DNA from 2 places in the Serratia sp. HNCC26DJ206 genome. Region 2 is predicted to be linked to the other one. Evidence: predicted binding sites of a transcription regulator. Region 2 holds the regulator's gene; the other holds the start of a gene.
The links. Region 2 encodes sigma-54, which starts transcription at its own class of promoters, with help from an activator protein. Its sites were predicted from a motif close to GTTGGCACANNTTTCGCTNT; they were not measured.

Region 1: glnA (glutamate--ammonia ligase) is a predicted target of sigma-54. The motif match lies at 2,421-2,440, and genes of this name have one in related genera.

Annotation. Positions count from the first base shown of each region.
Region 1 covers NZ_JBXUGP010000020.1:12,330-18,531, reverse strand. The annotation lists gene yihX (glucose-1-phosphatase) at 1-156, opposite strand, end outside; gene typA (ribosome-dependent GTPase TypA) at 325-2,148, opposite strand; gene glnA (glutamate--ammonia ligase) at 2,522-3,931, shown strand; gene glnL (nitrogen regulation protein NR(II)) at 4,234-5,283, shown strand; gene glnG (nitrogen regulation protein NR(I)) at 5,292-6,202, shown strand, end outside.
Region 2 covers NZ_JBXUGP010000022.1:25,674-31,875, reverse strand. The annotation lists gene lptC (LPS export ABC transporter periplasmic protein LptC) at 1-36, shown strand, start outside; gene lptA (lipopolysaccharide ABC transporter substrate-binding protein LptA) at 5-544, shown strand; gene lptB (LPS export ABC transporter ATP-binding protein) at 551-1,276, shown strand; gene rpoN (RNA polymerase factor sigma-54) at 1,307-2,740, shown strand; gene hpf (ribosome hibernation promoting factor) at 2,764-3,051, shown strand; gene ptsN (PTS IIA-like nitrogen regulatory protein PtsN) at 3,282-3,743, shown strand; gene rapZ (RNase adapter RapZ) at 3,877-4,731, shown strand; gene npr (PTS phosphocarrier protein NPr) at 4,728-5,000, shown strand; gene AC2A1E_RS15565 (aldehyde dehydrogenase family protein) at 5,145-6,202, opposite strand, start outside.

The sequences.
Region 1 (6,202 bases), on a different contig from region 2:
GATTTCACCGCGTTCGTGCTGCTGGAAGACTTCGCCCATGCTGAAACGATCGGTCAATATCGCCAGCGGTGTACCGCTCAGATTGCTCCACACTCCCAGCACACGTTTGAAATCGATATCGACAATCACATTACCTAAATCAAAGATATACAGCATAGTCCTCTCCTGATGGGCCAGTGAGATTTTACTGTAACGGGAAAAGTTAAGGCTGAACAGGGAACAAGGAGGAAAAGCGCACGACACGCCGCAGAAACGGGGGAAAGACTGAGAAAAAAACTCAGGGCGCCTTTACGCGCCCTAAGCATTGCGGATTAAATCAGCTGATTAAGCTTCTTTAGGACCGCGGCTTGCACGCTTACGATCGTTTTCCGTCAGGTGACGCTTACGGATACGGATCGAGGTTGGCGTCACTTCTACCAGTTCGTCATCATCGATAAATTCCAGAGCTTGCTCCAGAGACATCTTGATGGCAGGAACCAGGGTAGTCGCTTCGTCAGTACCAGAAGCACGCATGTTGGTCAGCTTTTTACCGGTCAGGCAGTTCACGGTCAGGTCGTTAGAACGTGAGTGAATACCGATGATCTGGCCTTCATACACTTCTGCACCATGGCCCAGGAACAGCTTGCCGCGATCTTGCAGACCGAACAGGGCGAATGCTACCGCTTTACCCTGGCCGTTGGAGATCAGCACGCCGTTTTGACGCTGGCCCACTTCACCCTGGCGCACATCATCGTAATGGCTGAAGGTGGAGTACAGCAGACCGGTACCAGAAGTCATGGTCATGAATTCGTTACGGAAACCGATCAAACCACGGCTTGGGATCACATAGTCCAGACGCACACGGCCCTTACCATCAGGATCCATGTTTTTCAGGTCAGCTTTACGCTCGCCCATCGCCTGCATCACAGAACCCTGATGCTGCTCTTCGATGTCCAGGGTCACGTTTTCGAATGGCTCCTGCTTGCGGCCATCGATTTCGCGGAAGATAACTTTCGGACGGGAAACCGCCAGTTCGAAACCTTCACGACGCATGTTCTCGATCAGTACCGACAGGTGAAGTTCACCACGGCCTGAAACGCGGAATGCATCAGCATCTGCCGTTTCTTCAACGCGCAATGCCACGTTGTGTACCAGCTCTTTGTTCAGGCGCTCAAGGATCTGACGTGAAGTCACATACTTGCCTTCTTTACCGCAGAACGGTGAGGTGTTGACGTTAAAGAACATGCTTACGGTCGGTTCATCAACCGACAGCGCAGGCAGTGCTTCTACCGCGTTCACATCACAGATGGTATCGGAGATGTTCAGTTCACCCAGACCGGTGATAGCGATGATGTCGCCCGCTTCAGCAACGGTGGCTTCGATACGCTCCAGACCCATGTGGGTCAGCACTTTACCGATTTTACCGTTACGGGTTTTACCTTCGCTGTCGACCACAGTGATTTGCTGGTTAGGCTTCACTTTACCGCGCTTGATACGGCCGATGCCGATCACGCCAACGTAGTTGTTGTAGTCCAGCTGAGAGATTTGCATCTGGAATGGAGCATCCATCTCAACCTGCGGTGCAGACACGTGGTCAACGATCGCCTGATACAGCGGGGTCATGTCTTCGGCCATCTCGTTATGGTCGAGACCTGCGATACCCAGCAGTGCAGAAGCATAGATGATTGGGAAATCGAGCTGTTCGTCGGTGGCATCCAGGTTAACGAACAGATCGAAGACCTGATCAACGACCCAGTCAGGACGCGCGCCAGGGCGGTCAACCTTGTTGATGACCACGATCGGTTTCAGACCGTTAGCGAACGCTTTCTTGGTCACGAAACGGGTTTGCGGCATTGGGCCATCCATCGCATCCACGACCAGCAGCACCGAGTCAACCATTGACATCACTCGCTCAACCTCACCGCCGAAGTCGGCGTGTCCTGGGGTATCCACGATGTTGATGCGGTAGTCTTTCCAATTAATGGCGGTGTTTTTTGCGAGGATGGTAATCCCACGCTCTTTCTCCAAATCGTTGGAGTCCATTACGCGTTCTGTTGCTTCTGTACGCTCTCCGAAAGTACCGGATTGTTGCAGCAACTTGTCAACCAGGGTGGTTTTACCATGGTCAACGTGGGCAATAATGGCGATGTTACGCAAATTTTCGATCACAGCTTTGCCTCAGGCATTAGAAATAGCGCGCTATTGTACACGTATTAAGCGAGGGACTAAACAAGATCACAACACTCTCTTATAAACAACTGTGTACAGGTCAGTTTGTGATCTCATTCACGGTGCAAAAAGCAGCAACTGATGACGTTTTGCACCATTTAAGTGCCCCAACAGGCATTATTTGCACCACGGCAGTGCATTGCATCCCCCATGGTGCATACTAGGGATGGGTAAAACCCGCGCAGAAAGGCGATTATTGCGCTTTTAAAATAGTTGGCACAGTTTTCGCTTTAGTCTACGCAAGGCGAAATCAAGCCAGTTTCCACAGATTCGTTCCACGACGACGACAACGATAAATCCGGGAGAGTTAAGTATGTCCGCTGAACACGTTTTAACGATGCTGAATGAGCATGAAGTGAAATTTGTAGACCTGCGCTTCACTGACACCAAGGGTAAAGAACAACACGTCACCATCCCTGCTCATCAGGTAAATGCCGACTTCTTCGAAGAAGGTAAAATGTTTGACGGCTCCTCGATCGGTGGTTGGAAGGGCATCAACGAATCTGACATGGTGCTGATGCCAGACGCCAGCACCGCGGTTCTGGATCCGTTCTTTGAAGAAACCACGCTGATCATTCGCTGTGACATCCTCGAGCCAGGCACCATGCAGGGCTATGACCGTGACCCGCGTTCAATTTCCAAGCGTGCAGAAGATTTCCTGCGCTCTTCCGGCATTGCAGATACCGTGCTGTTCGGGCCAGAACCAGAGTTTTTCCTGTTTGACGACGTGCGTTTCGGCAGCAGCATCCGTGGTTCCCACGTGAGCATCGATGACATCGAAGGCGCTTGGAACACCAGCACCAAATACGAAGGCGGTAACAAAGGCCACCGTCCACCGGTTAAAGGCGGTTACTTCCCAGTACCACCGGTTGACTCTTCACAGGACATCCGTTCTACCATGTGCTTGACCATGGAAGAAATGGGTCTGGTGGTTGAAGCTCACCACCACGAAGTGGCCACCGCAGGTCAGAACGAAGTGGCAACCCGCTTCAACACCATGACCAAGAAAGCCGACGAAATCCAAATCTACAAATACGTGGTGCACAACGTGGCTCACGCATTTGGTAAAACCGCGACCTTTATGCCAAAACCGATGTTCGGTGATAACGGTTCTGGTATGCACTGCCACATGTCGCTGTCCAAGAACGGTGTTAACCTGTTCGCTGGCGACAAATACGGCGGCCTGTCTGACATCGCACTGTTCTACATCGGCGGTATCATCAAGCACGCTAAAGCGATCAACGCACTGGCTAACCCGACCACTAACTCTTACAAGCGTCTGGTCCCAGGTTACGAAGCCCCGGTGATGCTGGCTTACTCCGCCCGTAACCGTTCAGCGTCTATCCGTATTCCAGTGGTTGCCAGCCCGAAAGCTCGCCGTATCGAAGCGCGCTTCCCGGATCCAGCGGCTAACCCATACCTGTGCTTCGCAGCACTGCTGATGGCAGGTCTGGATGGCGTGATCAACAAGATCCATCCTGGCGATGCCATGGACAAAAACCTGTATGACCTGCCGCCGGAAGAAGAAGCTGAGATTCCAAAAGTGGCTGGCTCACTGGACGAAGCTATGGCTGCACTGAACGAAGACCGCGAGTTCCTGACCCGTGGTGGCGTGTTCACTGACGACGCGATCGATGCTTACATCGAACTGCGTAAAGAAGAGATGGACCGCGTTCGCATGACGCCACACCCAGTAGAGTTTGAACTGTACTACAGCGTTTAAGTAATACCTTGCGCTGTCCGCGGATGGCGCACCGGTTTCAGTTGCCGTTTTTTTTGTTGCCGTGGAAACTTTTTAGCCCATCTCTGATGGGCTTTTTTCTCCACCGTATTATTTCATACCGCGATAGTGCTGGATGGGGTAGGATGGATGCACTAAAAAGGTGCAGGCGTCTGCTGTGCCCAATAGGTTTCATGGTATAGCTAGGCGGCAACCGAGCGCATCCCCAAGAGCTTGGTCGGCCAAGTGACTGGAGCAAGCAAGGGCGGCCAACAACGCTGTGCCTTGAAAGATGAAGGGCATGTATGGCAATTGGCAAGCTACCCGATGCTGGGCAGATCCTCAATTCTCTGATCAATAGCATTCTGCTGTTGGATGACCGGCTTGCTGTTCACTACGCCAACCCGGCGGCGCAACAACTGCTGGCGCAAAGCTCCCGTAAACTTTTCGGTACGCCATTGCCTGAATTACTGGGCTATTTTTCGCTGAACATCGATCTGATGCGTGAGAGCCTCAATGCAGGCCAGGGCTTTACCGACAATGAAGTGACCCTGGTGGTCGATAGCCGTGCGCACATCCTCTCCCTGACTGCCCAGGCGCTGCCTGAAGGCTTTATCCTGATCGAGCTGGCACCGATGGATAACCAGCGCCGATTGAGCCAGGAACAGTTGCAGCACGCTCAACAGGTGGCAGCGCGCGATCTGGTGCGCGGATTGGCACATGAAATCAAAAATCCGCTCGGTGGCCTGCGTGGCGCAGCACAGTTGCTGGCCAAGGCGCTGCCCGATCCGGCGCTGACCGAATACACCAAGGTGATCATCGAGCAGGCCGATCGGCTGCGTAACCTGGTGGATCGCTTGTTGGGGCCACAGCGGCCTGGTCAGCATATTACCCAGAGCATTCATCAGGTTGCAGAGCGTGTTTGCCAATTAGTGTCGTTGGAAAAACCGGATAACGTCACGTTGGTACGTGATTACGACCCCAGCCTGCCAGAGCTGGCACACGATCCAGACCAGATAGAACAGATCTTGCTCAACATCACCCGCAACGCCCTGCAGGCGCTGGGCCGCGCCGGTGGCACCATCACGCTGCGCACGCGTACCGCGTTTCAGATCACCCTGCACGGCACGCGCTACCGGCTGGCAGCGCGCATTGATATCGAAGATGACGGCCCTGGCGTACCGGCGCTGCTGCAAGACACCCTGTTCTACCCGATGGTCAGCGGCCGAGAGGGGGGGACCGGCCTGGGATTATCTATCGCCCGTAATCTTATCGATCAGCATTGCGGAAAAATTGAATTTAACAGTTGGCCAGGGCATACCGAATTCTCGGTTTACCTGCCCATTCGTAAGTAGAGGTCGCTATGCAACGAGGGATAGTCTGGATCGTCGATGACGATAGCTCCATCCGCTGGGTGCTTGAACGTGCGCTCACTGGAGCTGGTGTAAGCTGCGTCACCTTTGAGAGTGGCCATGAAGTGCTGGAGCAACTTGCCACACAAACTCCCGATGTGTTGCTGTCCGACATTCGCATGCCGGGTATGGACGGTTTAGCTCTGCTTAAGCAGATAAAGCAGCGCCATCCGATGCTTCCGGTCATCATAATGACCGCGCATTCAGATCTGGATGCCGCCGTCAGCGCCTATCAACAAGGGGCATTTGACTACCTGCCGAAACCTTTTGATATTGACGAAGCCGTCGCGCTGGTAGAGCGCGCCATCAGCCATTATCAGGAACAGCAGCAACCGGCGCGTAGCCAGCCGGTTAGCGATCCGGCAGCCGATATTATCGGTGAAGCGCCCGCGATGCAGGACGTGTTCCGCATTATCGGCCGCCTGTCACGTTCGTCCATCAGCGTGCTGATCAACGGGGAATCGGGAACCGGTAAAGAGCTGGTCGCCCATGCGCTGCACCGCCACAGTCCGCGCGCTAAATCCCCGTTTATCGCCCTGAATATGGCGGCGATCCCTAAAGACCTGATCGAATCCGAACTGTTCGGCCACGAGAAAGGTGCGTTTACCGGTGCTAATCAGATCCGCCAAGGGCGCTTTGAACAGGCCGACGGCGGCACGCTGTTCCTGGATGAAATCGGTGATATGCCGCTGGATGTGCAAACCCGTTTGCTGAGGGTGTTGGCTGATGGTCAATTCTATCGCGTTGGGGGCTACGCACCGGTAAAAGTGGATGTGCGCATCATTGCCGCCACCCACCAGAACCTGGAATTACGGGTGCAAGAAGGTAAGTTCCGTGAGGATCTGTTCCACCGCCTGAACGT
Region 2 (6,202 bases):
AACTATGAAATTCAGAACCAAAAAACAACTCCGTAATCTGTTGATCGCCAGCCTCGTTTTGACCGCCAGCACTCCGGTTCTGGCGTTGAAATCCGACGCCGATCAGCCAGTGAATATCAATTCACTGAAACAATCGCTGGATATGCAGAGCAACGTCAGCACCTTTACCGACGAAGTGGTGATCAAGCAGGGCACCATTGAGATCAAAGCCGATAAAGTGGTGGTCACCCGCCCTGATGGCGATCAGAACAAGACCTACATTGAAGCCTTTGGCAAGCCGGTCACGTTTTACCAGATGCAGGATAGCGGCAAGCCGGTGAAAGGCCATGCGCAGAAAGTTCGTTACGACGTTGCCACCCAGTTAGTCACGCTCACCGGCAATGCCTATCTGGAGCAGCTCGACAGCAATGTGCAGGGCGATCGCATCACCTATCTGGTGCAACAGCAGCAGATGCAGGCGTTCAGCGATAAAGGCAAACGCGTGACCACGGTGCTGGTGCCATCACAGTTGCAAGACAAAAACGGTCAAAAGAAGAGTAACTAATCACTTATGGCAACACTCATCGCAGAACATCTGGCGAAAGCCTATAAAGGCCGCAAAGTCGTCGAAGACGTCAGCCTGAAAGTGAAATCCGGCGAAATCGTCGGCCTGCTGGGCCCAAACGGTGCCGGTAAGACCACCACTTTCTACATGGTCGTGGGTATCGTTCAGCGCGATGCCGGGCGTATCGCCATCGATGAAGAAGACATCAGCATTCTGCCGCTGCATGCGCGTGCACGCCGCGGCATCGGCTATCTGCCACAGGAAGCCTCGATCTTCCGTCGCCTGAGCGTTTACGACAACCTGATGGCCGTGCTGGAGATCCGTGACGATCTCACCAGCGAACAGCGTACCGATCGTGCGATAGAGCTGATGGAGGAGTTCCATATTTCTCATCTGCGCGACAACCTGGGTCAGTCACTTTCCGGTGGTGAACGCCGCCGCGTGGAAATTGCCCGTGCGCTGGCCGCCAACCCGAAATTCATCCTGCTGGATGAACCCTTTGCCGGGGTTGACCCGATTTCCGTTATCGACATCAAGAAAATCATCGAGCACCTGCGTGACAGCGGCCTGGGCGTGCTGATCACTGACCACAACGTGCGCGAAACGCTGGACGTGTGTGAACGCGCCTACATCGTCAGCCAAGGCAAATTGATTGCCCATGGCACGCCAGATGCTATTCTGGCCGATGAGCAAGTGAAACGCGTTTATCTGGGCGAAGAATTCCGCCTCTAGGTTCTAGCTAACGGAAGTAACCTGAAGATTATGAAGCAAGGTTTGCAACTCAGGCTCAGCCAACAATTGGCGATGACTCCCCAACTGCAACAGGCAATACGTCTGTTGCAGTTGTCCACGCTTGAGCTCCAGCAGGAAATCCAACTGGCGTTAGAGAGCAACCCACTGCTTGAACAAACCGACCTGCACGACGAGATCGACACCGAAGAACGCCCCGAGACCGAAGCGCTGGATACCCGTGAAGCGCTGGAACAGAAGGATATGCCCGAAGAGCTGCCGCTGGATGCCACCTGGGATGAAATCTACACCGCAGGGACTCCGTCCGGTAACAGCATCGATTACGGCGATGATGAACTCCCGGTCTATCAGGGGGAAACCACCCAGACGTTGCAGGACTATCTGATGTGGCAGGTGGATTTAACGCCGTTTTCCGATACCGACGCGGCCATTGCCACCTCGATCGTCGACGCCGTTGATGATACCGGCTATCTCACCGTGCCGCTGGAAGACATTCTGGAAAGCCTCGGTGATGACAATGTGACCATGGACGAAGTCGAAGCGGTATTGAAACGCGTACAGCGTTTCGACCCGATCGGCGTTGCGGCGCGCGATCTGCGTGATTGCCTGCTGATCCAGCTTTCTCAATACGCCAAAGACACGCCTTATCTGGCCGAAGCACAATTAATCGTCAGTCATCATCTGGATTTGCTGGCCAATCACGACTTTCGCAGCCTGATACGAACAACTCGCTTAAAAGAAGATACACTGAAAGAAGCGATGGCGCTGATCCAGTCGCTCGATCCGCGCCCTGGTCAGTCGATCAACACCGGTGAATCAGAGTATGTGATCCCGGATGTGCTGGTGCGTAAGGTACAAGATAAATGGCAGGTTGAACTCAATACCGACAGCATCCCACGGTTGAAGATCAACCAGCAGTATGCGGCGCTTGGCAATAGCGTGCGCAACGATGCCGACGGCCAGTTTATCCGCAGCAATCTGCAGGAAGCGAAGTGGCTGATTAAAAGCCTGGAAAGCCGTAACGACACTCTGCTCAAAGTGACCCGCTGCATTGTCGATCAGCAGGAAGCGTTCTTTGAACAGGGGGAAGAATTTATGAAACCCATGGTGCTGGCCGATATTGCCCAGGTCGTGGAGATGCACGAATCGACCATCTCGCGCGTGACCACGCAGAAGTTTCTGCACAGCCCGCGCGGCATTTTTGAATTGAAATATTTCTTCTCCAGCCATGTGAATACCGACAGCGGCGGCGAAGCCTCCTCCACGGCGATCCGTGCGTTGGTGAAGAAGTTGATTGCGGCGGAAAACCCCGCTAAACCGCTTAGCGACAGCAAGCTGGCCACAATGCTTTCCGATCAGGGGATCATGGTGGCACGGCGCACCGTTGCCAAGTACCGAGAGTCTTTGTCCATCCCGCCGTCAAATCAGCGCAAACAGTTGATTTGACCTCACTAGAGAAGGAAGACATTATGCAGCTCAACATTACCGGACACCACATCGAAGTCACTGAACCCATGCGTGAGTTCGTGAACACCAAGTTCGCCAAACTCGAACAGTATTTTGATCGCATAAATCAGGTGTATGTCGTTCTTAGTGTGGAAAAAGTGCAGCAGATTGCTGAAGCAACGGTGCACGTGAATGGAGGCGAGTTGCACGCCACCTCGGAAAAAGAAGATATGTATGCCGCAATTGACTGCCTGATCGATAAACTGGCGCGCCAATTGAACAAGCATAAAGACAAACTCAAGCAGCACTGACATTAAGGCCGCGATCGCCCAGGCGAAAGCAGCCCAAATTGTAGTCATTGGCTACTAGGCAACCCTCGGCGTGTTACCCTGAATGGGGCACGCCGATCAGCCATCAGGGTTAAACCGGCGAAAAAAACCGATTCATTAAGCGTAATCGGCACAGGCAGTTTGCACACCACCCGCGGTGGTTTCAAATCGCCAGTCACAGCGTTCGATGAGGTTTTTTAAGTGAAGATGAGATGAACAACGAAATAATGCAATTAAGCTCGGTATTAAACATCGAGTGCACCAAAAGCTCGGTACACTGCACCAGCAAGAAACGGGCGTTGGAAATTATCAGCGAATTGGCCGCCAAGCAGCTCAACCTGCCTTCGCAGGTGGTGTTTGAGGCAGTTCTCACCCGGGAGCGCATGGGCAGTACCGGTATCGGCAACGGTATCGCGATCCCCCATGGCAAGCTGGAAGAGGACACCCTGCGTGCCGTTGGCGTGTTTATCCGTCTGGAACAACCCATCGCCTTTGACGCCATTGACAACCAGCCGGTCGATCTGCTGTTCGCCTTGCTGGTCCCGGCCGATCAGTGCAAAACGCATTTGCATACGCTGTCGCTGGTCGCCAAACGGCTGGCGGACAAAACCGTCTGCCGCCGCCTGCGGGCTGCGCAGACCGACGACGAACTTTATCAGATTATCACCGAATAACCGTTGGCTGGCGTGACTTTCAGCCATGAAAAAGCTACTGTTTTACTGATAATGCATCCAGGCTACGGCCTGGATAATAAAAGATCCTAACGGTGGCGATAAGCGCCATTGAGATGCCAGGGGGAGTTGCCACATGGTGCTGATGATTGTCAGCGGCCGTTCCGGTTCAGGGAAGTCTGTCGCCCTACGGGCGCTGGAAGATATGGGTTTTTACTGCGTTGATAACCTGCCGGTAGTCCTGCTGCCGCAGCTCGCTCAAACGCTGGCTGAGCGTAATACCTCTGCGGCGGTGAGCATTGACGTGCGTAACATGCCCGAATCACCGGAAGTGTTCGAATACGCAATGACTCAGTTGCCGGAGAGCTTTTCGCCGCAACTGCTGTTCCTCGACGCCGATCGCAATACCCTGATCCGCCGCTACAGCGATACTCGCCGCCTGCATCCTCTTTCTGCCAAAAATCTGTCGCTGGAAAGCGCGATCGATGAAGAAAGCGATTTGCTCGAGCCCCTGCGTTCGCGCGCCGATCTGATCATCGACACCTCAGAAATGTCGGTGCACGAGCTGGCCGAAATGCTGCGTACCCGTCTGCTGGGTAAACGCGAACGCGAGTTGACCATGGTGTTTGAATCCTTCGGCTTCAAGCATGGCCTTCCTATTGATGCCGACTATGTGTTCGACGTGCGTTTCCTGCCAAACCCGCACTGGGATCCCAAACTGCGCCCGATGACCGGCCTGGATAAACCGGTGGCGTCGTTCCTTGACCGCCACACCGAAGTGCATAACTTCATCTACCAGACGCGCAGCTATCTGGAACTGTGGCTGCCGATGCTGGAAACCAACAATCGCAGCTATCTGACCGTGGCTATCGGCTGTACCGGTGGTAAACACCGTTCGGTGTATGTCGCTGAACAGCTGGCTGATTATTTCCGTTCGCGCGGCAAGAACGTGCAATCACGCCACCGCACGCTGGAAAAACGCAAGCAATGACGGTCAAGCAGACGGTAGAAATCAAAAACCGGCTGGGCATGCATGCCCGGCCAGCGATGAAGCTGTTTGAACTGGTGCAGAGTTTTGACGCCGAAGTGCTACTGCGTAATGACAGCGGCACCGAAGCGGAAGCCAGCAGCGTGATCGCACTGCTGATGCTGGATTCCGCCCAAGGCCGCCAGATCGAAATTGAAGCCACCGGGCCGCAAGAACAACAGGCCCTGGCGGCGGTGATTGAGCTGTTTAATTCCGGCTTTGATGAGGATTAACCTCTCCTCATCTCAGAATACCCTATGGATTTCAAGTTGCAGCTAGGCGGCAAGGGCGTGAATCCCCAGGAGCTTACTTAAGTAAGTGACTGGGGTTCACGCACGCAGCCAACAACGCTGCGGCTTGAAAGACGACGGGTATGCTTAGTACCTCATCATCACCGATTTCAGCTCGGTATAATGCTCGATAAACGCGCTGCCAAATTCACGCCCAATCCCTGACGATTTTACCCCGCCGAACGGCAATGCCGGATCGAGGAAGGTGTGCATATTGATCCACACCGTACCGGCTTCGATCCTCGGGATCATGCGCATCGCCTTGCTCAGATCGTTGGTCCATAGGCTGGCCGCCAGACCGTAGGGCGAATCGTTCATCATGGCGATCATCTGTTCTTCATCGTCATAGGCCAGGAAGGTGCCCACCGGGCCGAAGGTTTCCTCACGCATCAACAGATCGTTCGGCCCATTGGCGCGGATAGCCGTCGGGGCCACAAAGAAACCAGGGCCAGCAAGCGCATGGCCGCCGCAGACAATCTGGCTGCCTTCGGCACGCGCCTGATCGAACAGGCCAAGCACCTTGCGATAATGGGCTTCGTTGGCTAACGGGCCGACCTCGGTGGTTTCGTCCAGTGACGACCCTACCTTCATGGCACCCAAACGCTGCGTCAGCTTTTCCAACACCTCATCAATATGGCTGGCCGGCAGATAAAAACGCTCGGCCGCTGCGCAGATTTGCCCCTGATTCAGGTAACCGGCTTCGATGATACCGTCGACCATCTTGTCGACTGATACATCGGCCAGAAACGCTGCGCCATTTTTACCCCCCAACTCCAGCGTGGTGCGCACAATCCCCTGCTCCATGGCGGCTTTACCCACGGCAATGCCGGTCGGCACCGAGCCGGTAAAGGTCACTTTGGCGCAATGAGGGTGAGCGATCAGCGCCGGGCCCAAACGCGCACCAGAACCGTTGATCACATTAAGCGCACCGTCCGGGATCCCCGCGGCTTTCGCCAGCTCAGCCACCCGCAACATGGTCAGCGGCGTATATTCACTGGGTTTCAGCACCACCGTGCAGCCGCAGGTCAGCGCCGCAGCCAGCTTCCAGATGGCGATCATGATCGAGAAGTTCCACGGGATAATACCCACCACCACGCCCAGCGGTTCACGCCGGGTGAAGGCGGTGTACTGTTCTCCCTTGAAGG